2 regions of the Priestia flexa genome follow, and region 1 is predicted to be linked to the other one. Evidence: a T-box and tRNA genes for the amino acid it is inferred to sense, from the RefSeq annotation. Region 1 holds a T-box; the other holds one or more tRNA genes.
What was found. The T-box of region 1 lies ahead of ileS (isoleucine--tRNA ligase). A T-box ahead of a tRNA ligase gene usually reads a tRNA of that ligase, here a tRNA-Ile.

Region 2: it has a tRNA-Ile gene. The T-box ahead of ileS (isoleucine--tRNA ligase) is inferred to sense a tRNA for this amino acid. The anticodon was not compared.

The regions. Positions count from the first base shown of each region.
Region 1 covers NZ_CP090431.1:2,722,460-2,733,475, reverse strand. Annotated here, with positions in the region: gene pgeF (peptidoglycan editing factor PgeF) at 1-41, shown strand, start outside; gene LZP85_RS14025 (YggS family pyridoxal phosphate-dependent enzyme) at 49-723, shown strand; gene LZP85_RS14020 (cell division protein SepF) at 747-1,220, shown strand; gene LZP85_RS14015 (YggT family protein) at 1,227-1,496, shown strand; gene LZP85_RS14010 (YlmH family RNA-binding protein) at 1,545-2,318, shown strand; gene LZP85_RS14005 (DivIVA domain-containing protein) at 2,403-2,897, shown strand; T-box leader at 2,966-3,188, shown strand; gene ileS (isoleucine--tRNA ligase) at 3,261-6,032, shown strand; gene LZP85_RS13995 (conjugal transfer protein TraR) at 6,212-6,505, shown strand; gene lspA (signal peptidase II) at 6,585-7,055, shown strand; gene LZP85_RS13985 (RluA family pseudouridine synthase) at 7,052-7,966, shown strand; gene pyrR (bifunctional pyr operon transcriptional regulator/uracil phosphoribosyltransferase PyrR) at 8,159-8,701, shown strand; gene LZP85_RS13975 (uracil-xanthine permease family protein) at 8,857-10,167, shown strand; gene LZP85_RS13970 (aspartate carbamoyltransferase catalytic subunit) at 10,406-11,016, shown strand, end outside.
Region 2 covers NZ_CP090431.1:2,972,279-2,983,294, forward strand. Annotated here, with positions in the region: gene LZP85_RS15310 (MFS transporter) at 1-1,126, opposite strand, end outside; gene sodA (superoxide dismutase SodA) at 1,247-1,855, opposite strand; tRNA gene LZP85_RS15320 (tRNA-Ser) at 2,082-2,174, opposite strand; tRNA gene LZP85_RS15325 (tRNA-Ile) at 2,185-2,261, opposite strand; tRNA gene LZP85_RS15330 (tRNA-Asn) at 2,263-2,337, opposite strand; tRNA gene LZP85_RS15335 (tRNA-Met) at 2,371-2,444, opposite strand; tRNA gene LZP85_RS15340 (tRNA-Asn) at 2,446-2,520, opposite strand; gene LZP85_RS15345 (DUF456 domain-containing protein) at 2,586-3,068, opposite strand; gene LZP85_RS15350 (Na/Pi cotransporter family protein) at 3,197-4,852, opposite strand; gene LZP85_RS15355 (DUF1189 domain-containing protein) at 5,088-5,864, shown strand; gene LZP85_RS15360 (methyl-accepting chemotaxis protein) at 5,884-7,563, opposite strand; gene LZP85_RS15365 (MFS transporter) at 7,659-8,876, opposite strand; gene LZP85_RS15370 (LysM peptidoglycan-binding domain-containing protein) at 8,962-9,291, shown strand; gene ispG (flavodoxin-dependent (E)-4-hydroxy-3-methylbut-2-enyl-diphosphate synthase) at 9,442-10,536, shown strand; gene LZP85_RS15380 (DUF4190 domain-containing protein) at 10,573-10,920, opposite strand.

The DNA of each region.
Region 1 (11,016 bases):
CCGGTCGTATGTTTAGCTTTATAGGTTTTAAGGAGGATTGACTACATAGTGACAGCAAGCGTAGCAAGCAATTTAGAACAAGTAAAAGAACAAATTAACCTAGCCTGTGAGAAGGTAGGGCGTCACCCAGAAGAAGTAAGGGTTGTAGCCGTAACAAAATACGTTTCTACTGAGCGCGCACAAGAGGCCGTAGAAGCAGGCCTTATACATCTAGGAGAAAATCGTGATGAGGGCATGACGGAGAAGTATGAGGAAATTGGTGACAAGGCCACATGGCACTTTATTGGAACGCTCCAAACACGTAAAGTGAAAAATATTATCAATCAAGCATCGTATATTCATTCGTTAGATCGTTTATCGCTAGCAAAAGAGATTAATAAGCGAGCGAGTAAGCCAGTAAAATGCTTTGTACAGGTAAACGTTGCGGAAGAAGAATCTAAGCATGGGCTATCAGCAGATGAGGTTGTTCCATTTATTCAAGCATTAGAGGAATACCCAAATGTTCAAGTTGTTGGGTTAATGACAATGGCTCCTCATACGGACGATGAGAAGGTATTAAGAAATTGTTTTAAAGATTTAAAAAAGCTACAGCAAGAAATTCAAACTCTTAATTTACGCTATGCTCCTTGCCAAGAGCTTTCAATGGGAATGTCAAATGATTACCAAATTGCTATTGAAGAAGGAGCAACATTTATTCGATTAGGAACCACACTGGTTGGTTAAGAACGTTAAGGAGGTGTCAGGCGATGAGTATGAAGAATCGTTTTAAAAATTTTTTTGCCATGGATGATGAGACAGAAGAGTACGTAGAAGAACGATATGAACAAAAAGAATATGACAATGAACCTGCTGCTGTTCAACCTTCTAAGACGCAAAAGCAAGTTAGCAGTCAGCAGCAACAGCAAAATGTTATAAGTTTGCAAAGCGTACAAAAGTCATCGAAGATGGTCTTATCTGAACCACGCGTTTATGCCGAAGCCCAAGATATTACCGATCATTTAAAGAACCGCAAAGTCGTTGTTGTCAATTTACAGCGAATTCAGCGTGATCAAGCAGTAAGAATAGTCGACTTTTTAAGCGGAACGGTTTATGCTTTAGGTGGTGACATTCAAAAAATCGGAACCGATATTTTTTTATGTACGCCAGACAATGTCGATGTTAGTGGTAGCATTTCAGATATGCTCACTGAACATGAAACAAGCAACGTAAAGAGGTGGTAACCGTATATGGAAATCGTACTTAGGATTTTGCTCCAGTTAATCGAGATTTATTCATGGGCGCTCATTATTTACATTTTTATGTCATGGGTTCCCGACATTCGCGCATCTCGATTTGGACAAATACTGGGAAGCATTTGTGAACCTTACCTTGAGCCGTTTCGACGAATCATTCCTCCGCTTGGAATGATTGATCTCTCACCACTGGTAGCTATTCTTGTGTTACGCTTTGCAAGTGGTGGACTCGTATCGCTATTTAGAATGTTAGGGTTCATATAAAAAGGAATCATTTGATTCCTTTTTTACATACGAGCAAGGAGAGTAGACATGTCTATTTATCAACATTTTCGAGAAGAAGAACGAGCATTTATTGACCTCGTATTAGAGTGGAAAGAAGATGTTCTTAATCAATATAGCCCAAAGCTGACGGACTTTTTAGACCCACGCGAGCAGCAAATTGTTTCAGCTATCATTGGAACAGAAGGAGAAGTGCTTGTTTCGTTTGACGGTGGAAGTGAACAAGGAGAACGAAAGCGAGCGCTTTTATATCCTGATTATTATGAGGTGGGAAATGAAGATTTTCAACTGAGCTACTACGAGCTGCACTATCCTAGTAAATTTGTTACGGTTGAGCACCCTCAAGTGTTAGGAGCATTAATGTCGCTTGGGTTAAAACGGTCAAAGTTTGGTGATGTTTTGGTACAAGATGAGCGCATACAGCTGGTTATTGCCGATGAAATATCTTCTTACGTGGAAGCAAACTTCACGTCAGTGGGTAAAGCCAAAATATCTCTTGTAAAAAAAGACCGCACAGAGTTACTTCAAGTTCAAAGTGAATTTCAGGAAAAAACGTATACTGTATCATCCATGCGGTTAGACGTTTTACTATCTACCATTTACAATTTATCTCGTCAAAAGGTGCAGCCGTTTATTGGAAGTGGAGCGGTAAAAGTAAATTTTAAAACGGTTGAACAGCCTTCTTTTGAGTGCAAAGCAGATGATATACTTTCACTAAGAGGTTTTGGTCGAAGTAAAGTTATATCAGTTGAGGGGAAAACAAAAAAAGATAAGTGGCGAGTAATTGTAGGGAAACAACAATAACAAAAAATGTAAGCAGGAAACAAAAAAAATATGTCGAATATTCCATTACAAACAATGTAATGAGACAACGTGGAGGTGGCCTACATGCCTTTAACCCCTTTAGATATTCATAACAAAGAATTTAATCGTGGGTTTCGTGGATATGATGAAGACCAGGTCAATGAATTTCTTGACCAAGTAATTAAGGATTACGAATTAATTATTCGTGAGAAAAAAGAATTAGAAGCGCGAGTAACTGAGCTTACTGAAAAGGTAGGGCATTTTACTAACATCGAAGAAACGCTGAATAAATCAATTTTAATTGCTCAAGAAGCAGCAGAAGACGTAAAGCGAAACGCAGAGAAAGAAGCGAAGCTAATTGTAAAAGAAGCGGAAAAGAATGCTGACCGCATTATCAATGAAGCTTTATCAAAGTCTCGTAAAATTGCGATGGATATTGAAGAGACGAAAAAGCAGTCAAAAGTATTCCGTACGCGTTTTAAAATGTTAATTGAAGCCCAGTTAGAAATGTTAAACAGTGATGATTGGGATCAATTAATGGACTATGAAATGCCTGCGTTAGAAGAAAAAATTGACTAGTCAAGACAGAACCTTGACTTCTTTCGTTTTGTTGTCATATAATTTGGTAACAGATGAAATTTCATACGTATAGTACGGAGATAGGGACAGTAGTTTCTTACATGATTACGTTTAGCGAACCGAGGAAGGTGAGAGCTCGGTCTAATCTAAGAAACGAATATCACCCTGGAGTATTGCTGCTGAAACGAAGTAAGCAGCGACGTGTTATTCACGTTACGAATGCTGAGAGGACAAACGGAAGTGCTGTTTGTCTACAAGGGTGGTACCGCGGGAGACCTTCTCGTCCCTTTTTGGGATGAGAAGGTCTCTTTTTGTTGTAGCTATATACGGAATGAAATTTACGATTTTATGGAGGTTAGAACTTTGGAATATAAAGATACGTTATTAATGCCGAAAACAGAATTTCCGATGCGTGGAAATTTACCAAATCGTGAGCCACAAATGCAAGAAAAGTGGGCGGGAATGGACATTTATGCAAAAGTTCAAAAGCGTACAGAAGGTCGTCCATTATTCGTGTTACATGATGGCCCTCCTTATGCAAATGGTGATATTCATATGGGGCATGCACTGAATAAAATCTTAAAGGACTTTATCGTTCGCTATAAATCCATGTCAGGTTTTTGTGCACCTTATGTACCTGGTTGGGATACGCACGGTTTACCGATTGAAACAGCTTTAACAAAGAATAAAAAAGTCAACCGTAAAGAAATGAGCGTTGCTGAGTTCCGTAAGCTTTGCGAACAGTATGCATGGGAGCAAGTGGAAGGTCAACGTGAACAGTTCAAACGTTTAGGTGTGCGTGCTGATTGGGATAACCCTTATGTGACGCTTCAGCCTGAATACGAAGCTCAGCAAATTAAAGTATTTGGAGATATGGCGAAAAAAGGCTATATCTACAAAGGACTAAAACCAGTTTATTGGTCTCCATCTAGTGAATCAGCGTTAGCAGAAGCTGAAATTGAATATTATGATAAGCGCTCTGCGTCTATTTACGTGGCGTTTAATGTAAAAGATGGTAAAGGCGTAGTGGAAAGTGATGAGAAATTTATCATCTGGACAACAACGCCATGGACAATGCCGGCAAACTTAGCTATTGCTGTAAACCCAGAGCTTCAATATAGCGTGGTTGCAGTAGATGGAGCTAAATATATTGTGGCATCAGAACTGGTTGAAACCGTTGCAAAAGAGATTGAATGGGTTGAATATGAAGTAGTACGTACTATGAAAGGTGCTAAACTTGAGCACGTAGTAGCAGAACATCCAATTTACAAACGTGATTCTCTACTCGTTTTAGGCGATCATGTTACAACAGATGCTGGTACTGGGTGTGTTCATACGGCTCCAGGACACGGAGAAGATGACTTTATTGTTGGTCAAAAATACGGTTTAGGTGTACTGTGTCCAGTTGACAGCAAAGGTCATATGACAGAGGAAGCGCCTGGATTTGAAGGCTTATTCTATGATAATGCGAACAAGGCCATTACTGAAAAGCTTCAAGAAGAAGGCGCCCTGTTAAAGCTATCATTCATCACGCATTCATATCCACATGACTGGCGTACGAAAAAGCCGACAATTTTCCGTGCAACAGCGCAATGGTTTGCATCAATTAAAGACTTCCGTAAAGAGCTATTAGAGGCAGTAGAAAAAACACAGTGGGTTCCTGCTTGGGGAGAAACTCGTCTTTACAACATGGTTCGTGATCGTGGAGACTGGTGTATTTCTCGTCAACGCGCATGGGGCGTACCAATTCCTGTGTTCTATGCTGAAAATGATGAGCCTATTATTACAGACGAAACAATTGATCATGTATCAGAGCTGTTCCGTCAGCATGGTTCAAACGTATGGTTTGAGCGTGAAGCAAAAGATTTATTACCGGAAGGCTTTACTCATCCTGGTAGTCCAAACGGTCATTTCACAAAAGAAACGGATATTATGGACGTATGGTTTGATTCTGGATCTTCCCACCAAGCTGTACTTGAAGAGCGTGAAGGGTTACAGCGTCCGGCTGACCTTTATCTAGAAGGGTCTGACCAATATCGCGGTTGGTTTAACTCAAGTTTATCTACAAGCGTTGCTGTAACAGGTGAAGCACCTTATAAAGCTGTTTTAAGCCATGGTTTTGCTTTAGATGGTGAAGGTCGTAAAATGAGTAAATCACTTGGTAACACGGTTATTCCAGCTAAGGTTATGAAACAATTGGGTGCAGATATTTTACGCTTATGGGTAGCGTCTGTTGACTATCAGGCAGATGTACGCGTATCTGATAACATCTTGAAACAAGTAGCTGAAGTATATCGTAAAATTCGTAATACGTTCCGCTTCTTATTAGGAAACCTAGCAGATTTCAATCCACAAACGGATGCGATTTCAGTAGATCAGCTTCGTGAAGTAGATCGTTACATGCTAGTTAAGCTCAATAAATTAGTGGATAAAGTGAAGAAATCATACGATGCATATGAGTTCTCAAGTATTTATCATGCAGTTCATAATTTCTGTACGATTGATATGAGTTCGTTCTATTTAGATTTTGCAAAAGACGTATTATATATCGAAGGTGCAAACAACGTAGAGCGTCGTAGCATTCAAACCGTTCTTTACGAAACGCTACTATCTCTAACAAAGTTAGTATCTCCAATCCTTTCTCATACAGCTGATGAGGTATGGGTTCATATTCCAAACGTAGAAGAAGAAAGCGTCCAGCTAGTTGATATGCCAGAAGTGAAAGAAATTGCTGGTGCAGATGAGCTCGAGAAAAAATGGGATGCGTTTATGGAACTCCGTGACGAAGTGTTAAAAGCACTTGAACAGGCTCGTAATGAAAAGGTAATCGGAAAATCTCTTGAAGCTAAGTTGACTCTATATCCAAACGCTGAGACGAAGCAATTGTTAGCGTCTATCTCAGAAAACGTAGGTCAATTGTTTATCGTTTCAGGCTTAGAGGTTGCTGGTGACGTAGCAGATGCGCCGGAAACTGCACAGCGCTTTGAGCACGCAGCAATCGTTGTGACACCTGCTGAAGGAGAAAAATGTGAACGTTGTTGGACAGTTACAACAACAGTTGGTTCAGACTCAGCTCATCCAACATTATGTGCAAGATGTGCAGATGTGGTGAAAACGAACTACGTTCAGCAGTAAAGCGGAAAAAGCACGCTCTTTATGAGCGTGCTTTTTTTGGAAAAAAGACTGTACGAAATTCCCAACACGTATTGTTATGAGGTTTTTGAAGGAAGGAAAAACTTGTCGTGTTGCAATCGTCTCAATATCGGTAACGATAAAATCAATAAGATTGATTTCATCGATAAGGAGGCGGTTTAATGTACGAGCAGTACCTTTCAATTGGACAAGAACTATCAGTTATAAAGGAAGAACTACAAGAACGCCTAATTCAATATGATGGTAATACGAATGAGATGAAATATGAACCCTATAAAGAACGATACGTTATTGATATGATTAAAGCAGATTTAAAAGATGTAGAGCGAGCTTTAGCAAAGCTTGATGTCGGAGCGTTTGGAATCGATGAAAATACGGGGGAACAAATGTGTATTCACAAATTAAAAGTCATCCCAACCGCCAGAACGGAACAAGATTTATTTGTTTTATGGTAAGAAGCGAGAAAAAATATAAAATATATGCTAAAATGCTGTAGTATGGATTCGTTTGACTTTACGGCAGGAGGAAACGGCTTTGTTTTATTATATGATTGCTTTGGCTATTATTATTTTTGACCAGTTAACAAAGTGGATTGTAGTTAAAGAAATGGAACTTGGTGAAAGTATTCCGGTTATTGACAACTTTTTGTATATTACTTCACATCGAAATAGAGGAGCAGCTTGGGGCATTTTACAAGGACAAATGTGGTTTTTTTATGTTATCACCATTATTGTTGTCATAGGGCTTATCGTGTATATTCGGAAGATAAATAAAGCGGATAAGTGGCTTGGAGTAGCGCTTGGACTGATGTTAGGTGGAGCAATAGGGAACTTTATTGACCGTGTTTTTCGCCAAGAAGTGGTGGATTTCGTTAATACATACATTTTCACATACGATTTTCCAATCTTTAACGTTGCGGATTCAGCATTGGTAGTTGGTGTTGGTATTATGTTTATCCTCACGTTATTTGAAGGAAAGCAAAAGAAGGAGAGCACGAAAGAATGAGCGTAGTTGAAATTGTTATTGAAGAAGGACAAAAAAGTGAACGTATCGATAAGGTATTAGCAACTGCTAATACAGAATGGTCACGTTCACAGGTTCAGCAGTGGATTAAAGATGAGTTTGCAAAAGTAAACGGCGATACGGTAAAAGGAAACTATAAATGTAAAGTTGGGGACGTTGTTACATTAGAAGTGCCTGATTTAAAAGAACCGGACATTGTTGCCGAAGAAATGGACCTAGATATTTATTATGAAGATGAAGACGTGCTAGTCGTAAACAAGCCTAGAGGTATGGTTGTTCATCCAGCTCCAGGTCATTATACTGGGACCCTTGTAAACGGCTTAATGGCTCACTGCAAAGATTTATCTGGCATTAACGGAGTAATGAGACCAGGGATTGTACACCGTATTGATAAAGATACGTCTGGACTGCTAATGGTGGCAAAAAATGATATGGCTCATGAATCACTTGTAAATCAGCTCGTTGCTAAAACAGTAACGCGACGTTACAAAGCGATTGTACACGGCGTTATTCAACATGATCATGGTACAATTGATGCACCAATTGGCCGCGATAAGCAAGAGCGTCAAAGTATGACTGTTACGGATGATAGATCTCGCGATGCCGTAACGCATTTTACAGTATTGGAACGCTTTAAAGATTTTTCATTAGTGGAGTGTAAGCTTGAAACGGGAAGAACGCACCAAATTCGCGTTCACATGAAGTACATTGGTTTTCCTCTTGCAGGAGACCCAAAGTATGGGCCAAAAAAGACGCTTCCTATTGAAGGACAAGCACTTCATGCTGGCGTGTTAGGTTTTGTTCACCCTCGTACAAACGAATATATTGAGTTTGAAGCACCTGTACCAAAAGTATTTGAAGAAATGCTGGAGCTACTTGAAAAAAGAAGTTGACAAGAAGTAATGAAACTGTCATACTGTAGATAACTTAATGAGAACCTTTAAAGACAGTCCCGTGAGGCTGAGAAGGAAACGTACAAAACGTGGGGTTTTTCTACCCTTTTCTACAGATAAACGTAGGCGTTTTAATCCTCTCACCTTAGCGGTAGAGGATTTTTTTTATGTCATAATTGGGGTGAAGAACAGATGAATGTAAAAGCAACTGTACTAGATGACCAAGCAATTCGTCGCGCATTAACAAGAATCGCGCATGAAATTATTGAAAAGAATAAAGGCATTGATAACTGCGTGCTTGTTGGAATTAAGACACGCGGAATTTATATAGCAAAGCGTCTAGCTGAGCGCATCGAACAAATTGAAGGAAAAACGCTACCGGTTGGAGAGCTAGATATTACGCTTTATCGAGATGATTTATCAAAAGTAACGAATAACGATGAGCCGCTTGTAAAGGGGTCGGATATTCCGACGGATATTACAAGCAAGAACGTCATACTGGTTGATGACGTATTGTACACGGGTCGTACGGTTCGTGCAGCGCTGGATGCGCTCATTGATATCGGCAGACCCGAGCTGATTCAGCTGGCTGTGCTTGTGGATCGAGGCCATAGAGAGCTTCCAATTCGTGCAGACTACGTGGGGAAAAACGTACCAACAGCGAAGTCAGAAAAAATTGCCGTTCAGTTAGCAGAAGTTGATGAACTGGACCAAGTAGCTATTTACGAAAAATAATATACACGCCCTTTTAAAAGGTAGTCCCGTGAGGCTGCAAAAGGGGGAAACACTGCGTGAAGCGAATGATTCGTCATGTTGCTTCATGCTGTGGAAACCTCTTTGCGCACTTGTGTAAAGAGGTTTTTTTATGGGCGTAAAAGGAGAAGAGAAGAATGAAACAACAGATTGTACTTGATATACACGATCGACCAAGTCCGGTAAAATGGTTAGCCCTTAGTATTCAGCACCTGTTTGCGATGTTTGGAGCGACGATTTTAGTTCCGTTCCTAGTAGGATTAAGCCCGGCAGTAGCACTTGTATCAAGTGGAGTGGGGACACTGGCATTTCTACTGATTACAAGAGGGCAAGTACCCGCTTACCTTGGGTCATCCTTCGCGTTTATCGCACCAATTATTTCAGCGAAAGCAACGCTTGGACCTGAACAGGCCATGGTCGGTTGTTTCCTAGCAGGGCTAGTATACGGAATTGTAGCCCTTGTTATTAAAGGAACAGGAATTAACTGGGTTATGAAGCTATTGCCACCGATTGTAGTAGGGCCCGTTATTATTGTGATTGGCTTGGGCTTAGCTAACACGGCTGTAAGCATGGCGATGAATGATGCTGATGGGAATTACAGCAGTCAGTACCTGCTTGTCGCGCTTGTTACGCTCGCTATTACGGTTATTTGCTCAGTATACTTTAAAAACATAATTAGCTTGATTCCAATCTTCATTGGAATTGTTGGTGGCTATCTGTTTGCCTATACACAAGGCTTAGTAAGCTTAAAAGAAGTAAAAGAAGCACCATTCATTGCAGTCCCAGATTTTTATATCCCATTCGTGTCCTACACGCCATCGATTTCGCTAGGTATCATTCTAGTAATGGTCCCTGTAGCGGTAGTGACGCTTTCAGAACACATTGGACATCTGCTTGTGTTAAATAAGATTGTCGATCGTAACTACATCGAAAAGCCAGGTTTGCATCGTACGGTGTTAGGTGATGGAGTTGCAACGATGCTTGCAGGTTTAATGGGAGGTCCTCCGAATACAACATACGGTGAAAACATCGGCGTACTTGCAATTACAAGAGTGTTTAGCGTTTTTGTGCTAGGAGGAGCAGCGGTCATCGCCATCTTGTTTGGATTTAGTGGAAAAGTGACAGCGCTGATTTCGAGCGTACCTTCACCAGTCATGGGCGGTGTATCAATCCTCTTGTTTGGAATTATTGCCGCATCAGGACTGCGCATGATGGTTGACGGACAGGTTGACCTTGGAGATAAACGCAACTTAGTCATCGCATCCATCATTCTCGTATTAGGAGTTGGAGGAGCGCACCTGGAGCTTTCTGAACAAGTACAGATCGATGGAATGGCACTTGCAACTATTGTAGGAATCATCTTAAACCTTGTACTACCAAAATCGAAAGAGCAAGAAGCTGTGACTTCAGAAGTAGAAGAAGTACAAGAAAATCAAAAAATTTCATAAACGCCTTTTAAAAGAAATCCAGAGAGGTTTCCAAGGGTGTAGTACAGCGCGTCAAAGACGATGCTTGTTTTCTCACACCCTTTCTATATCAAGAAAGGGTGTTTTTTATTCCACTTACACTGCTAAATAACGTTTAACAAGTTTAACTAACAATCAGTAGAGATGAAGAAAGTCTTCACTGATGGAAGTTCAATTTTATAAAAAGTGAATGAGATGAAACAAAATGGAGGGAATCGATATGAAACATTTAGTGACAGTCTCAACGCTAGAAGTAAATGAAATTCTACAAATCTTAAGTGATGCTGAAAACTATCGAGTAAATCAACGAGGGTGGTACCCGAAGGAAAAGATGTTTGTGGCAAACCTATTTTTTGAAGCGAGCACGAGAACGCGCTGCAGTTTTGAAATGGCTGAGCAAAAGTTAGGTTTAACAACCATCCCTTTTGAAGTGACAACGTCAAGTGTCCAAAAAGGAGAAACTCTTTACGACACCATTGAGACGCTAGCAGCAATTGGAGTTCAATCGGTGGTCATTCGCCATCCAGAAGATCGCTATTATGAAAAACTTCAAGAACAAGTATCGATTCCAATTCTTAATGCAGGGGATGGCTGTGGTCAGCATCCAACGCAGTGCCTGCTGGATTTACTCACAATTCAGCAAGAGTTTGGGTCTTTCAAAGGCTTAAAAATTGCCATTATGGGGGATTTGAGGCATAGTCGCGTTGCCCGTTCAAACGCTGAAATGTTAACAAAGCTAGGCGCAACGGTTTATTTCGCTGGACCAGAAGAGTGGCGAGATGAGTCAAATCCATATGGTACATATATAGGCGTGGATGAGGCTATACAAAC
Region 2 (11,016 bases), 250 kb from region 1:
GTTCATTAAAAAAGACCACAGCAATGAGAAAAGAGCCAATTGAAATAATGCGTCCAATATTTAAGAATACATCTCGAACAACAATATACTCAATACGTTTAGAAACAATGTCTTTAGCTCGACCAATCACATCATACGTTAAGGACATATACGGTACCAGCAAAATAGGGTAGCCGATTGCGATACAAATCGCATATAAAATGAGGTTTGTATATGATAAGTTAAACAACAATAGAAAGACTGAACCATACAGAAGGATTCCACCTGCCAAAATAAACTTTAAGCGGTCTTTTTGTTTAATAAACCTAGAAGCAACATAGTACGCAACAAAAGCTACAGCTGAATTTACCAGCCCAAACGTACCAAGTGCGAGTTCACTGTCAGTTGTAATAAAAACCAATACTGACACCACGAAAATGAATGTCCCTTCTCTAATTCCTTGAAATACGTGTGCATATAAGATTCTGCGCCAGTCTCGATTGTATTTCCTTTCTCTTAGTACTTCTCTAAATTTATATACGCCCTCAGCTGGACGTCTTTGTAAAAAGAAGCTAAGGACAACTGCACAAACAAACATTAGGAGTGAAACGCCAAAGACCACACGGTAACCAATGTATTCGTATAAGCTAGCAATAATAAAGCCCGCTCCTAGAGGTCCAATCATTCCAGCAAACGAATTTAATACTCCTAGAAAACCATTGAAAAAGTCCCGTGTATCAGGTTCTGTAATTTCAAACGTTAATACGTTAAATGCTAACCAATAAAATCCATACCCTATTCCTAAAAGAGCACCGAGAAGAATTAAAAATTCATCGGCACGGTCGCCTACCATCAACACCACGATATAGAAAACAGATAGAAACGAAACACCTAATCGAAGCACAACGACTCGATCAATTTTTTTAGCCCACCTTCCTGCTAAAATAAAGGTTAATGGCTGAAAGATAACAATGACTAAATTATAAATCGCTAAAGCAGAAAACTCTCCTGTTTGTTTCCATAAATACACGTTTACAAATGAATTTGAAATTGAAATGGCTAAAGCATATAGCCCTCCAATGATAAGTAATAACAATAAATCTTTATTAACTTCTACATCTCCAACAACTTTTTTTAATAAAGGCATATAAAAAACTCCTTTTCTCTTCTACCCCTAGTGTGTGAAAAAGAAAAGGAGATATGTAAAAGAATTGGAAAACAAAAAAACCAGTAAAGGCAATAATTGCTTTACTGGTTTTTTCTCTCATTATTTTGCTGCTGCGTAGCGTTTTGCAACTTCGTCCCATTTAATTACATTAAAGAATGCTGAAATGTAATCTGGACGACGGTTTTGGTAGTTTAAGTAGTAAGCATGCTCCCAAACGTCTAGTCCTAGGATTGGTGTTTTACCTTCCATTAGTGGGCTATCTTGGTTTGGTGTACTTGTTACTTCTAATTCACCATTGTTTACAACTAACCAAGCCCAGCCAGAACCGAAGCGTGTAGTTGCTGCTTTAGCGAATGCATCTTTGAATGCGTCAAAGCTTCCAAACTTACTGCTAATTGCGTCTGCTAACTCGCCTGTTGGCTCGCCGCCACCGTTAGGGCAAAGAATTGTCCAGAATAATGAGTGGTTAGCATGTCCACCACCATTGTTACGTACTGCTGTACGGATATCTTCTGGTACAGCATCCATATTTGAGATTAACTCTTCAACACTTTTAGAAGCTAAATCAGCTTTTCCTTCTACTGCTGCGTTTAAGTTTGTAACGTAAGTGTTATGGTGTTTCGTATGGTGAATGTTCATCGTTTCTTTGTCGATGTGTGGTTCAAGTGCATCATATGCATAAGGTAATTGTGGTAATTCGTAAGCCATGGGTAATTCCTCCTTTAAAATATGTACCTAATTTGGTGAAAGAAAATTCACCTCATGTTTTTAGATTAGCAAATTTAACCTACGCTTTCAATGAAAAAGCATTTAATCATCACTTATATTTACCCGTTTCCCACTGTCTATCCTATTTAAACGTAAAATTTTATTTGAAAACAAAATAAAAAATCTTTCTTCACAATTGTAAAGAAAGATTAATCAACAATATGTATGGCGGAGGAAGAGGGATTCGAACCCCCGCGGGCTTTAACACCCCTGTCGGTTTTCAAGACCGATCCCTTCAGCCGGACTTGGGTATTCCTCCAACCTTTTCATGGTGGACCCTGCAGGACTCGAACCTGCGACCGGACGGTTATGAGCCGTCTGCTCTAACCAGCTGAGCTAAGGGTCCTTGGCTCCACAGGTAGGACTCGAACCTACGACCGATCGGTTAACAGCCGATTGCTCTACCACTGAGCTACTGTGGAATAATAGTATGTATGCTTTGTCACTTAAAGGAATAGCGGCGGAGGGGATCGAACCCCCGACCTCACGGGTATGAACCGTACGCTCTAGCCAGCTGAGCTACACCGCCATGGCTCCACAGGTAGGACTCGAACCTACGACCGATCGGTTAACAGCCGATTGCTCTACCACTGAGCTACTGTGGAACGATATAACATTTATTAGCGACATTAAAAATTTAACATGCTTTTAATTAAAAGTCAACAAATTATTATAAAACAACGATAAGGAAGTAAATAATCATTGCCGCCTGTATAATTCCTTTTGAAATAGCACCGCTGAAAAAGCCAACTAACGATCCAAAACCAATCTTTATAGCATTTTGAAAATTCGTACGGTGTACAACTAACTCACCAATCACCGCCCCTAAAAATGGGCCAATTAATATACCAAGCCCAGGAATTAAGAATGGACCAACCAACAATCCAATGGTGCTTCCCCAAATACCCGCTTTTGTTCCACCGAACTTTTTAACACCAATTAGATTTGCCAAATAATCAGCGGCAAAAAGTGCTGCAACAAGCAGACCTTGAATAAGCACAAACAAGAAAGTATATGGTTCAAAACTATAGAAAAACCCGTACAATAAAAATCCAAGTGCTACAAACAGTACGCTTGGAATAATAGGATAGACTAATCCAATAAATGATACAACAAAACAAATTGCAATGAGTGTCCAATATAAAAAGTCCAACTTAACACGTTTCCTTTCATCTCAATCTCTATTTACTATTATTATCAAACAGTATACACTGTAACAACTTTTTTGATAATAATATTCCATAAAAAAGAGCAACTCGTTAACGAGTCGCTCTTTTTAGCTTATTTAGATTTTTGAGTCACACTCTTTTGATTTTCTCCTAACACTGCTTCTGCAATATTAACTGCGTGATCTCCAATACGCTCTAAGTTACTAATAATGTCAACAAATACAATACCAGCTGAGCCTGTGCAAGCACCTTCGTTTAAGCGTAAAATATGCTTTTTACGAAGTGAACGCTCCATGCTGTCGATTTGATCTTCTTGTTGCATTACGTGAACAGCTTTTTCACGATCGTTGTTCTCTAGTGCTGCAACAGCTTCTTTAACTGTTGAAATTGTTAGTTCAAACATTTCTGCTAAATCTTTATTAGCTTCAGATGTTACCTTTACTTTGTTAGTAATTTGATAATCAACAAGCTCTACGATATTTTCAAAATGATCTCCAATACGTTCAATATCACGAGCCGTGTCTAACAGCATTGAATGCTCTTCACTTTCTGAAGCTGACATAGAAGAAGAAGAAAGTAAAATTAAATAGTTAGTAATTTTTTTATCTAAATTGTTAATGGCATCTTCAATTTGTAAAGCCATATCAGAATGCTTATGTTGCTTCGTTTTCAAATAATTGTTTGCTTCTTCTAATCCAATTGTTGAGAATTGCCCCATACGAACGAGCTCTTCTTTTGCTTGTCCTAACGCAATTGATGGTGATTGTTCAATAAAAACTGGATCTAGATGTTTCGGTTTAAAGTCAACTAACGCATCGTCTCCAGGAATTACTTTTGTTACGATTAAAGCCAATAATCCAATAAACGGAAATTGAATAATAGTATTCGTGATGTTAAACGTTCCGTGTGCAAAAGCTATCGTCATCTCTGGGTTTAATGCTAATGTATCTTGTAAATATAAAACAAACTTTGTGAACAGCGGTAAAATAATTAAGAAGATAACTGTTCCAATAATATTGAACATTACATGAGTTAACGCTGCGCGTCTTGCCGCAACGCTTGCACCAATGGATGCTAAAATTGCCGTAATAGTTGTACCAATATTATCACCAAACAATACCGGTAACGCTGCATAAATATCGATTGCTCCTTGGCCAAATAGCTCCTGTAAGATACCAATTGTTGCACTTGAGCTTTGAACGATAACCGTAAATACTGTACCGATGACAACACCTAAAATTGGGTTATCACTCATACTTACTGTTAAGTCTTGAAACGCTTGAAGGGAACGAAGTGGCTTCATGCCATCGCCCATTAGCTCTAAACCAAAGAATAACATCCCAAAGCCAAATACGATTTGACCAAAGTTTTGAACTGGCTTGCTTTTAAAGAAGAATAGCATGAGAGCACCTACAGCTAAAATCGGTAGCGCATAGTCTGAAATTTTAATACCGATAATGAAAGCTGTAACGGTTGTCCCGATATTCGCTCCCATGATAACGCCAATGGCTTGGCGTAAGTTCATAAAACCAGCACTTACTAACCCTACGGTAATAACAGTCGTTCCGGAACTACTTTGAATAAGTATGGTAACTAAAATCCCTGCTAACACACCCATAAATGGGTTGGTTGTAAAACGATCTAGTATATCGCGTAATTTATCTCCAGCTGACTTTTGTAAGCCATCACCCATGAATTTAATCCCAAACAGGAAAATCCCGAGGCCACCGATAAATTCAAATATCATCTTCTGAACATCTAGTTCCAAAGAATTCCACTCCTATCTCTACAGTTTCATTTTTCGACAGACATCTACAAGTCCCACATAATTATTAACGTAAAATAAATGTTGTGTAAACGCTGATTCTAAAAAATTTACATTATCTTAACATTTCATTTACATAACACAGCATCCACATAAAAAAAGTCATTTTTTCACACTTTCATTATGAATATAATGGTAAAATAAAAAGCAAATGTTACTAAAATAAGGAGCTTTGCCCATGGAAATGTTTCGCCGCTTTTTAATAAGTACATACCTTCCAAAAAAAGCAGTGATGCTTCGGTTTGAACATCCAAATAAAACCATTGGTTATGTTTTATTGCTAACTGCTTTTTCATTACTACCAGCTTTGCTTTTTATGATACCCACAATTGTAAGCGGTTATCAAAACGCCGTTCAGCATATTGAAACCCCATCCACCGCTGTTTACCTTGAGGATTTCAAACTGTATGAAAAAGAAAAAAGAAATGTTTCTAGTTCTTCGTTTACTCTAGATTCCACCATTACAACTGAGGAGATTTCAAGTGCACCGCCTTTATATGGAATAGGGTTGCTAAAAGATGGTGTCTTTCTTGCCATTAAGGGCCAAGTACAGGTCTATTCATACGAACTTTTAGGATGGAATTCTTTAAGTAAAGAAAATCTTTTACATCACTTAAAAGATATTAAAAATACACTTTTTATCTTCATTCCTCTCTCTGTCTTTTTATTATTTTGTTTAACAGCAGGATTAAAGTTTATTCAAATTACACTGTTTGCTGTGATTGGTCTGTACGCGAGTCGCTTCACCAAAAGAATATTGACGTTCAAACAAGCTTGGGTGTTGAGTGCTTACAGCATTACTCCCATGACTGTTCTATTTATGGTAATTGATTTGCTCTCTTATTCTGCGCCTTATTCAACAAGCCTTTATTTAGTTGGAATGCTATTTGCATATGTATTTATTTTATCTAGGCTTCCGATTAAAAAGGAAAAGCGTACCTCTTTAAACGCTTAAGAGGTACGCTTTATAGTAATTAAAAGAAATGAGCGACTTGCTGCAGTTTTTTGGAAAGTGTGGCTAACTCCTGTCCTATTTTATCAGTGTTTTCAACATGCTTCTTTTGATTATTAGAGGTATGTGCAATCTCCGTAGTACTCGCAAGCATTTCTTGAGAAACTGCCATCAAGCTTTCAGTGGATTGTTTGACTTCTGGTATCATGCTCTCTAATTCATAACACCTAAACTCACTTCCCCTTACATCTTGGCTCATTTGATCAATAGCTGATAAAAGCTGCTTAAATGTTTCACTGGTAGCTTTCGCTTGTAACATAGATTTATCGTTTTTTAAATGCAAATCATTAAACTCTTCTGAGGCTTTAATAGATGTAGATTCTACACGCTTGATAACATTTATAATTTCAGTAGTCGCAATAGATGACTGCTCAGCTAAGCGTTTCACTTCGTTTGCCACTACAGCAAACCCCCTTCCCGCTTCACCAGCTCGGGCTGCTTCAATTGTAGCATTTAGCGAGAGTAATTTGGTTTCTTCAGATATGTATTTAATTAACTCAACAATTTGTCCAATGTCATTTGAATACTGTTTTACTTCTTTTATTGTGTAAGCCATTGCTTTAAATTCTGTATCAAAATGACCACATGTTTCCAACATTTGTTGAACAGACAGCTGCCCCATTTTAGCTCGTTCATCCATTTCTCTTGTATTTATTGATAATTGTTTCATTTGAGAAATCATACTATCTATATATTGATTCATGTTTTGAAAAAAATTAATATTTTGTTCTGAACTAGTAGCCGTTTGAGAAGCGCCTATTTGTAAAAGATCTGTCATCTCTACTAACTGTCTATTATGGTCAAGTGAATTAGTCGAGGCTTGTTTTAGCATATAACCCGTATTATCAAGAGCAGCAGTTGTTTCTTTTAGTTGTAAAAACATTGATTGCATATGCTCTAACATTAACTGAAAAGACGTAATTAAAGATTTAACTTCAGGAACACTTGTATGAATGTCTATAGGAGAAATGAAGTTTCCCTCTCTTACATCTTGCATTCTCCTCTGTAAAAGAATCAATGGCAAGGTTAATTTTCTTGTAAAAATTGCAACTACAAAAGAAGAAATGATAAGACTCAGTATTCCAACAATCATTGTATAAAACGCCAAGTCATTTACTGGTAGTAAATAATTAGCAGAAGGTACAATTAAGAGAAGAATGCCTTTTAACTCAGGAATTTGTTTAAAGGCTACTGTGTAATCTTGGTCCTTAACTTGAAAATGGACAACACCCTCCCCTATTCTTTCCACCTTTTTCTCTAGAGCGTTTGAAATATCTACTGTTACGTTACGATTTTCTACAAGCGTCACAGCTTTTTCCTTCTGCAACAGAATTACTTCACCTGCTATTCCTTCTCTTTGCAGCTCAGCCATTTGTTGTTTTATACTTTGGTTCATTTTACGCTGTAGTTCGTCCGGCTCATTTATATACATTGTCATTAAATTTCTTGTTATTTCAAACGAAGTATTGATTTCTCTTTTCAAACGATTTTCAATCACTGAAACAATACCTTCTTTGGATTTAATATAAGATAAGGCTCCAACTGCAGAGATTGCAAAGATCAATAACAAGATGACAACTGCTAACAACCTTACTGAAAGTGAAAATTGCTGGGATTTTTTCTTTTTTCTCTGTTTGTTCATACTCAATTTTGTTCCCCCCTGTAACTACTAGTCAAAAGTATGACAGAAGGTTGTAAACTCTATGTAAAGAAATTGTTCTCTTTAGGTAAAAAGAACTATTTCAATTTCATTTTTACGACTTTTCTCTTTCCAATATCAACTGAACTGAAGATTCGTAAAATCAACCAGCCACCCGCTATCAGCAAAGTCAGAAAGCTATACACGTACATGCTTTTTTCATTCATCATCCAAATTCCATATACAATGGGCCCTAAAGCAACACCTAGAAATCGCGTTGTCCCGTATAATGACACAACAAATCCTCTTTCTGCATCTGAAGCTGTAGACGTAATCATCATGTTGACGCATGGTAATACAAAGCCAAGCCCACCAAAAGCAAGCGTCAAGCTAAACATTAAAACAGACAGAGAATGAACAAAAATAAGCAAGCCGAACGTTACAAATAATAAACTCGTACCTAGAAGCATTAATTTCTTCATTAGTGCCTCATCGTTTTTAATTCTTTTTCCGCTCCAGTAAGAAGCAAGGGTCATCGCACTGAGAGGGAAGAAAAAAGCTGTTCCCTTAAAAAAACCATCGATATGATACGTTTCCTGAATTAAAAAGGATAGAAAATACAGAACACCAAACACAATAAACAATCCTACCCCTCCTATAAAAAAAAGAGGAAACAATTCTTTTTTTCTTTGGTAAACAATTCGAAAAGCTTGTTGAAAATAAGCTCTAATTCCTAACACATTTTCACTGCCCTTTACATTTTCCACATATCGGCTAATACCTAAAAAAGCCATCAATGCAACCAAAGGATAGACAATAAAAACAGCAGACCATATTACGAGCCCAACAGTTGCACCTATAATAGGAGCAATTACCTTCCCTACTCCGTTATAAACTTCTAATAATCCTAATGCCGTCGCTCGCTTATCATTATGAAACACATCACCTACTAAGGCCATTGCAAGGGTTGTCGTGCCTGCTGCTCCCATTCCCTGTATCACTCGCCCCCCAATTAGAATTGAAAATGCCTCATTTGGTATGGCCATGCTTAAAAATGAAATAACACTTCCAACCATAATAAAGGTTAACGAAATTAAAATAAGCTTTTTTCTACCGTAACGATCGGATAGGATGCCTGCAATTGGAATTAAAATGGCTGCCGGGATTGTAAAAGCGCTTAAGATAAAGCCTGTTTGCAATTCGTTTAAACCTAAGGACTGCTGAATATTTGGTAACAGAGGAATCAAAGTAGAATTTCCTAACACCATAATGAGCGGTAATAATCCTAGTGAGATCATCATTAATTTTTCTTTCAAAATAAATTCTCCATTCATAGTTAAAGTTGGGCAAGCATAAGCTATAACACCCTGTTTATTTAAAATTTGCTTTCAGGAGGAGCTTATGAAAAGACTATCTGCCCTTGCCGCTCTCGCATTTGTTGGTTATATTTGTCATTATGATATTAAATATGGTACGATCCCTTCCTCAACTGAAGCTGCTCCTGTCATGGCAAATGTTGAGAAAGAAAAACCAACACAAACAACAACACACTTTATAGAAGTAAGAGTAAAAGCTGGTGATACAGTATTGTCCATTATAGAAAAAGCACTAAAAGGCTCTATTCCCGTTTCAATCAATCAGCTATCAAAGGACTTTACAAGCTTAAACAACGGGCTTTCTCCACATGAAATTCAAGTTGGAAAAACATATAAATTTCCTACTTACAAGTAATTACAGCATACTTCTTGTCAAACAAAGATTGTCATTGTTAAAATAAACAAGCGACACTTTATACTAGTTATTTTATCTATAAAGAGTTATTCTATTAATGAATCTAAATTCTTGATTTCTTTTTGAAGGAGAGATTATCACGTGAGTGAAATTATACATCGTACAAAAACACGCCCTGTTAAAGTTGGAAATTTAACAATCGGTGGTAATAATGAAGTAGTTATCCAAAGCATGACAACAACAAAGACACATGATGTTGAAGCAACGGTTGCTGAAATCAAGCGCCTAGAAGAAGCAGGGTGTCAAGTTGTTCGCGTAGCTTGCCCAGATGAGCGCGCAGCAAATGCTATTGCAGATATTAAAAAACAAATCAATATCCCTTTAGTTGTTGACATTCATTTCGATTACCGTCTTGCTTTAAAAGCAATTGAAGGCGGAGCTGATAAAATTCGAATTAACCCAGGAAACATTGGACGCCGTGAAAAAGTTGAAGCTGTTGTGAACGCTGCGAAAGCTAAAGGTATTCCAATTCGTATTGGAGTTAACGCAGGGTCACTTGAAAAGCGTATTCTAGATAAATACGGATATCCAACGGCTGATGGCATGGTGGAAAGTGCATTACATCACATTAAAATTCTAGAGGATTTAGACTTCCACGATATCATCGTATCCATGAAAGCTTCTGATGTAAACCTAGCCATTGAAGCATATGAAAAGGCAGCAAAAGCTTTTGATTATCCTCTACACTTAGGTATCACAGAGTCTGGTACATTATTTGCTGGAACAGTAAAAAGCGCTGCTGGATTAGGTGCTATTTTATCTAAAGGTATTGGAAATACCGTTCGTGTATCTTTAAGTGCCGATCCAGTTGAAGAAGTAAAGGTAGCTCGCGAATTATTAAAATCATTCGGTTTAGCAGCTAACGCAGCGACTTTAATTTCTTGTCCTACATGCGGACGCATTGAAATTGACCTCATTAGCATTGCAAACGAAGTCGAAGAGTATATTTCACACATTAAGGCACCAATTAAAGTTGCCGTATTAGGTTGTGCAGTAAACGGACCTGGTGAAGCTCGTGAAGCCGATATCGGAATTGCTGGCGCTCGAGGTGAAGGATTGCTCTTCCGCAAGGGTGAAATCGTTCGTAAGGTTCCAGAGGAAACAATGGTTGAAGAGTTGAAAAAAGAAGTAGATAAAATTGCTGAAGAATATTATGAAAAACAAAAAGCAGAACAAAATGCTTAAAAAACAGGGTACCGTTTCGGTACCCTGTTTTCTTTGTTAAAAGAACGGGAGGACAAAGGTTCCCACAATAATGGATACAATCCCAATTCCTATTGCCCATGCTCCTAACGTATATGCTCCTTTTCTTCGTGCGATAAACCCTAAAATAATCCCAGCTGCGCCAAGGATAATTGGCAAGAAGAATAACGAAAGAATGGATAGGATTAGCGCAAAACGCCCATACCCTTTCCCTTCATCTCGATCAACTACTTCATGTTCACGATGAATATGCTCTTCACGTGCTGAAGCTGGAACTGCTATCTCAGCAGCCGTTTCTTCCATAAAGTCTGCTTCGTACGCGTCATAATCTATATCCTTACGTCGTTCATGCTGCTCATTCTCCATGTCTATCCCTCACTTTCTGAAATAAAGGAGCATTTATAGTATGTGATGTCATCTTAAAATTATAGTTGTTAATGTTTTCTTACTTTAGTACACTTA